2 regions of the Paenibacillus marchantiae genome follow, and region 1 is predicted to be linked to the other one. Evidence: riboswitches for the same ligand, from Rfam matches in the RefSeq annotation. Region 1 holds a riboswitch; the other holds the start of a gene.
The links. Region 1 has a riboswitch for ZMP and ZTP ahead of PTQ21_RS02485 (TIGR01440 family protein). Riboswitches for the same ligand answer to the same signal wherever they lie in the genome.

Region 1 (3,411 bases):
CAAAATGTCTTCTCAGGTCATGTTTATGTCCTTGTCCGCATAAGGTGTACAAGAACCTTTACGTGACTTGGGGGTATGGGGATGTGGGATGTGTCTGCCCATGTAGGGCAGTTGGTAACCATTTTGATTATGGCCGTCGCTCTCGGACTCGACGCGTTCTCACTCGGCATCGGGATTGGCATGAAGGGCATTCGTATGAGAGATGTATTGCGAATCAGTACCGTAACGGCCCTGTTTCACATCATCATGCCGCTCATCGGCATGTATACGGGCAAATATGTCAGTTCCTTACTTGGTGACATTACGACGTATGCAGCTGGCGGTCTGCTGGTCCTGCTCGGCGCCCATATGATCTTGAACGCTTTCCGGGAGGGAGATACCAAACTGGTGGATCATCGATCTTTGCTCGGTGTGATACTGTTCTCACTGAGTGTCAGTGTGGATTCGTTTTCCGTTGGAGTCTCGCTCGGCATGTTCAGCAGTGACTTGGTGTTAACGGTACTGGCTTTTGGTGTCTGTGGTGGAGCAATGTCCGTCATGGGTCTGATGTTGGGACGGCGTGTGAGCCAGAACATGGGGGATTACGGAGAAGCGGTCGGCGGAGCGATCTTGCTCGCTTTTGGACTTTTGTTTATATTTTAAAAAACGACGTTAACCATAATTACAGCCTAGTGCAGTCTTCAATATATAATTAAGAGTTTCATTGGTTCAGATGGAGTTTCAAACATGATTCGACAACATTTGCAAAATGGGGAGGCTAACCACAATGAAACATATTTTGTTTGTATGTACAGGGAATACATGTCGCAGCCCCATGGCGGAGGGACTTTTACGTAAACTGGCGTCTGAGCGGGGCATTCAGGTGGACGTTCGTTCCGCAGGTGTAGCCGCAACAACGGGCATGCCCATTTCCCGTCATGCGGAGGCCGTATTAAGGGATCACAACGTTGAGGGACCCCCACATTCGACGCTTCTTAGCTCCAACCTAGTCGGCTGGGCCGACCTGATTCTCACGTTAACACGCAGTCATAAACAGCATGTCATGCAGGTTTTTCCTGACTCGGTACACAAGACGTATACCTTGAAAGAGTATGCGGAAAATGACGAGCAAGTCTTGAATGATCTTCAGGAATTGGACAGCCTGTTTGCGACATTCGAAATGAAACGTGCGCTAGGTCAGGAGATTTTGGCATCTGAACGTGAGCGGGCAATCGAGATTAGACAACGCATTCCGAGCTTTGATATTTCGGACCCGTTTGGCGGAAGTCGCGACGATTACAACATCGCTGCGGCAGAGATTCGGACTGCGCTCGACAGACTTTTGGACAAGTTGGAGTAATTGGATTCGTTTAATCATTCCCAGGTACCGATAGATTTCCATATAAAAAACGTACATGGGATGTAAATTACCCGTTGATTTTAAACGCAGGTTGTTTTATGATGAATGGGAAAACAGGGATCCGGTGTAACTGGCGACGAAGTGGGCATAACCACGATGGAGCACCGGAACAAACGGCCGGTCGCCTGGGCAAAAGAGCAATTCTGCGTTACCCGCAGACTGCTCTTTTTTTCGTCTTTCATCTGATTATTCGCTATAATAGTACCTGAAATGCCATACAAGAGAATACCAAGGGCAGCCAAGAGGAAGCCGGGCATGATTTTATCGGGAGGCGATAGGATGACTATTGAGTTAGATTCGGAACAACCCGGATTGCATGAACAGACCACATCCATTCTGCGTGAACTGGCGCTTGCCGGACAGCTTGGACCTGGACAGATCGTTGTGATCGGTACAAGTACAAGTGAAGTTGCAGGCAAACGGATTGGTACAAGCGGTGCTGTTGAAGTAGCGCAGCAGCTTCTTGCGGGTATACGCGAGGTGCAGCAGGAGTTCGGTTTTGATGTTGTATTCCAATGCTGTGAGCACCTGAACCGTGCGCTGGTTATGGAGCGTTCACTGCTTAAACGTCTTGGATTGACTGAAGTGGGTGCAGTACCTGTGCCCAAAGCAGGTGGTTCCATGGCATCCGCAGCGTATCGCTCGCTGACCGATCCATGCCTGGCTGAACATGTGCAGGCCCATGCGGGACTGGATATTGGGGAGACGATGATTGGCATGCATTTGCGGCATGTGGCAGTACCTTTCAGAACAGCACTCCGCTACATCGGTGATGCCCGTGTAACTACAGCACTGACCCGTCCGAAGTTGATTGGCGGCGAGCGTGCAGTGTATCGTATGGAAGAGCAACCAGATTCGACATTTTGTGACTGATATCTTCAACCTATTTAAAGCCAAATTAGACTTTACACGAAAACGGAGAGTGCAACACCAATCTGAAGAAGCAAAGCGTTCGCCTTTATCCCCGGATTTCCCCCTTATTATAAGGGAGTTCAGAAAAATCTGGGGATAACAGCGATCGGAAGATGGTGATGCAATCGAAGTCAGGAGTGTAACCACTGTAGTTTCGCTTTATAACTTCACTTATAACTGGGAGGAATTTAATCATGGAACAATTGCGCAAGAATGACCCGGCAGTACTGGAAGCGATGAATCTTGAACTGAAACGTCAACAAAACAACATTGAGCTGATCGCGTCCGAGAATATCGTAAGCGAAGCGGTTATTGAGGCAATGGGATCTGTACTTACTAACAAGTACGCTGAAGGATATCCAGGCAAACGTTACTACGGTGGTTGTGAGCATGTGGATATCGTAGAAGATATCGCGCGTGATCGTGCCAAAGAATTGTTTGGAGCAGAACATGTGAATGTTCAACCTCACTCCGGTGCACAAGCGAACATGGCAGTATACCTTGCGGCTTTGAAACCAGGTGATACTGTGCTTGGTATGAACCTTGCGCATGGCGGACACCTCACACATGGTAGCCCGGTTAATGCTTCCGGATTGCTGTACAATTTCGTGGCTTACGGTGTACAAGAAGATACATTCCTGATTGATTATGATGAAGTGCGCAAAGCGGCATTTAAACATCGCCCTCGCATGATCGTTGCAGGTGCAAGTGCATATCCGCGTATCATTGATTTTGAAAAGCTTGCTTCCATCGCTAATGATGTAGGTGCTTTGTTCATGGTGGATATGGCTCACATTGCAGGACTGGTAGCTGCAGGCTTGCATCCAAGCCCGGTTCCACATGCGCATTTCGTAACGACAACAACTCACAAAACGTTGCGTGGACCTCGTGGTGGTATGATTTTGTGCCGCAAAGCTTGGGCAGCAGCGATTGATAAAGCGGTATTCCCTGGTTCCCAAGGTGGACCTCTGATGCACGTGATTGCTTCCAAAGCGGTAGCATTCGGTGAAGCACTGCAACCTTCGTTCAAAACGTATGCACAAAACGTGGTAAAAAATGCACAAGTATTGGCTGAAACGCTGATTGCTGAAGGATTGAAC
Region 2 (3,411 bases), 3.0 Mb from region 1:
ATACCAGCGCGGTCAACCACCAACGAAAATCGGGAATAAAATGATGTGTGAAAAAGTTGATATAGATGGCTCCTCCTAACAGAACCGAAGATGCAAACCCAGGCCAGCCTGTCATGTCCATACGCAATCTGCGCCATATTTGGCACATAAAGCTTGCTACACTTGCATACATAAATCCGCTATAAAGGGGAACGCCAAAGAGCTTGGTATAACCAGGCTCAGGGTATGACCAGGATCCCATCCACACCTTATACATCTCCAGTACCAATCCAATCACGTGAAATATACATATGACTTTGATTTCATCACGTGTTTCCAATCCGCTCCGGTACATAAGGTATTGTACTGCTAATAAAACAAGCAGAATGGCATCATAGCGATAAAGAAAGGGTATCTGAATTACGCTAGAAAGGGCCAACGTTCCAAAGATCGCCACAGGAAAAATGCAACTCATCGCCTGATGATAACCAAAATGCAGGAGCTGTACTAAAGGTTTCAAGTTATGTTTATCTCCTTCCTAAGCCTTGTTCATAATAATATAGATATGGTCCGTTTGTAAAAAGAGAAAAAAAGATCTATATATTTTCTTATTTTCAATTCGAGCTTATTCAAAGACAAAACAGGCCCCTCGTCAACTGGAGGGACCTTGTTTTTTGGCTAATTCAATTATGCATTTTCAGACAGCTTGTAGGCAGATTTAATCGTATGTTCAATGAGCGTCGCAATCGTTACAGGACCAACACCGCCCGGTACAGGTGTAATTGCTGAAGAAGGAACAAAGCAAGCTTCGTAGTCCACATCTCCGACGTTGCCTTTGTTATAACCTGCATCAATAACGACAGCACCTGGTTTAATCCAGTCTCCTTTAACAAAGAGCGGTTTGCCCACGGCTGCAATTATGATATCGCCAAGCTTCACGATTTCTTCCAGATTCACGGTTTTGGAGTGGCAAGTCGTCACCGTTGCATTCCGGTTGAGCAGCATGGCTGAGACAGGTTTGCCCAGAATTGGACTTCTTCCGATGACAACTGCATGTTTGCCCTCGATCTGAATATTGTAGAAATCCAAAATGCGCATAATAGCCTGTGGTGTACAGGAAGGGAATTCTGCGTCTCCAAAAGCATTAAGTGCAAAACCGAGAGTCGTAACACCGTCAACGTCTTTCTCGATACTAATGGCATCAAAAGCTGCTCTTTCATCGATATGATTCGGGACAGGGTGCTGAAGCAAAATACCGTGTACGGAAGGGTCATCATTTAGCTTGTTTATTTCTTGAATTAATTCATCCGTGGTGGTATCCGCAGAAAGAACGACCTTAATGGATTGCACGCCTAAGCGAGCACAAGCATTTCCTTTCATACGCACATAAGTCGCTGAAGAAGGATCATCTCCGACGAGAATTGTAGCGAGACAAGGCTGAATGCCTTTTTCCTTAAGAATGGCAACCTTCGAGGCCATGTCTTCCTTCATAAAATCTGCTACCGTTTGTCCATTCAAGATCAGTTTGTCAGTACTCATTTTCACATCGCCCTTTCAACATAAAAAAGAGGCAAGGAAATAAATATTCCTTACCTCTGCCCAGGCGTACGGCTTATTACAAAACCATATGCTCCCTCACGGTTCACCGTGTTCGCCAGTTACATATGATCGTTTAAATTGTTTAGATTGATAGTACTTGAAAAAGCAAAATTGTTCAATAGTTAATGGATTTCTCTTATAGAGAGAGATGATCTTAAGGATTAAGTATCTCGTCTATTAATGAAAATTCAACACGATCTACTTTCCAGCCCTTATTTGTATAGACGAGTGTGGCACTTCGGTAGAGTGTTTCCTTGTTACCGTAAACGGAACTAGAACCCGAGTATTGACTTAATCTAGCTGTATTACTGTCAGGGTAAGTCAGGCTGGATTGGCTAATGATTTTGAATTTAAAGTCATATTCCAGCCCTTTATCCTGAATAATTTGATTGATAAAACGATCTGTAAAATAGGTGCTAAAGTACGTCCGAATTTGCTTAATCGACGACAGATTTGTCGCTTCATTTAATTTGTCAACGAAGATTTGCTGTTGTTTGGCCGTTATTCTCTTTGTATTGGGCACTTGCACTTTGGGTTTTGCCATCGTTACCTGTAGTTGCTTACCATCAAGAGTAATAGTTGCTTGGCTGGTTTGTTGATTCCATTGCACGTCAGCGCCTAAAGTTTGACTGATAAACCGCGCCGGGACATAGGTGGTGTTATCGTTTAATTCCGCAGGAACATCCAGAGAAACTGCCTCTTGGTTAACCAATATCTTTTTAGAGTTAATGGTCAAAAGTATTGTCGTTTCACCTTTGGTCATGGTGATATTTTTTAGTTCTTTGTTCCAGTTAACTTCCGCTCCCAAGTTTTCGGACACTGCCCGTAACGGAATTAGAACACGATTATTTTGTAGCATGCCAGTATCCATTGTGATGTACTGGTTTGCAGCTTCCCCGGTAGCCGCAAAGCTCGGCAGGATGAGCAGAGTCGTTGTCAGCAAGGAAATAGTGATTTTTTTAAACATAGGCTCCTCCACTAAGGATTAATTATTTGAATATGTAGACGTTATCAAAATAGAAAATGTTTCTGTATGTAAGATGCCATTCTCCAAGCAGTAAGGTAGCCTAGGGCTTAATTCTAATTTTTTTCTTTTACCAGAGGAAATAGTTGATAACTGTTCTCACTCGTGATATATTGTTAACAAGTAAACTATTTCAGATTAATTTCCTGAATTAGCATAATCATTCAAGGTTTTTTTATTGTTTATAAGTAAATAAGGAGCGATTGAAGAATGGATTCAAACGATCGAACAAAACAGTTACTGTATGACCAATTTATCCGGTTTTTACATGTATATGAGAATCACAAGGATACGGAAATTGAACATTTTCTAAGTATCGCCCAGCGGGAAAGCATGGACAAAATCCCTCAGCATTTGACCGCGGTTCATATGATAGATTGCATTGGCAAGCATGAGCCTATAAACAACACAGGTATTGCTGAGGCGATGAATTTGTCCAAAGCGAGTATTACCAAGATCGGCAACAAACTGCTGGAGGAAGGATTCGTCAAACGTACGAAAATGAATGACAACAAAAAGGAGAGCTACTTCCGGTTGTCACCGCAAGGCAAAAAGATCTTTGAACTGCATGAACGTTTACATGTACTTGAGGCTGAACGGTTCTATCGTTCTTTGGACAAATATTCGGAACCGGAGCTGAAAATAATACTTCAATTTCTTCAAGACAGCAGCATGGATATGGAATCCAGATAAACTGAAGGAGAGTGAAACACTTGAGTCTGGCAGAATTGATCAGGGAACGCAGAAGTATTCGTAAATGTAATTCTACACCGGTGGAACAGGAGTTGGTTGTTGAATTGCTGCACAAG

Region 2: linked by a shared signal. The riboswitch ahead of PTQ21_RS20535 (bifunctional 5,10-methylenetetrahydrofolate dehydrogenase/5,10-methenyltetrahydrofolate cyclohydrolase) and the one ahead of PTQ21_RS02485 (TIGR01440 family protein) in region 1 are both predicted to bind ZMP and ZTP.

Annotation. Positions count from the first base shown of each region.
Region 1 is NZ_CP118270.1:508,151-511,561, reverse strand. It holds gene PTQ21_RS02495 (manganese efflux pump MntP) at 82-642, shown strand; gene PTQ21_RS02490 (low molecular weight protein arginine phosphatase) at 767-1,339, shown strand; ZMP/ZTP riboswitch at 1,456-1,537, shown strand; gene PTQ21_RS02485 (TIGR01440 family protein) at 1,679-2,272, shown strand; gene PTQ21_RS02480 (serine hydroxymethyltransferase) at 2,506-3,411, shown strand, end outside.
Region 2 is NZ_CP118270.1:4,519,960-4,523,370, forward strand. It holds gene PTQ21_RS20530 (DUF817 domain-containing protein) at 1-454, opposite strand, end outside; gene PTQ21_RS20535 (bifunctional 5,10-methylenetetrahydrofolate dehydrogenase/5,10-methenyltetrahydrofolate cyclohydrolase) at 667-1,518, opposite strand; ZMP/ZTP riboswitch at 1,570-1,651, opposite strand; gene PTQ21_RS20540 (stalk domain-containing protein) at 1,733-2,545, opposite strand; gene PTQ21_RS20545 (MarR family transcriptional regulator) at 2,813-3,295, shown strand; gene PTQ21_RS20550 (nitroreductase family protein) at 3,307-3,411, shown strand, end outside.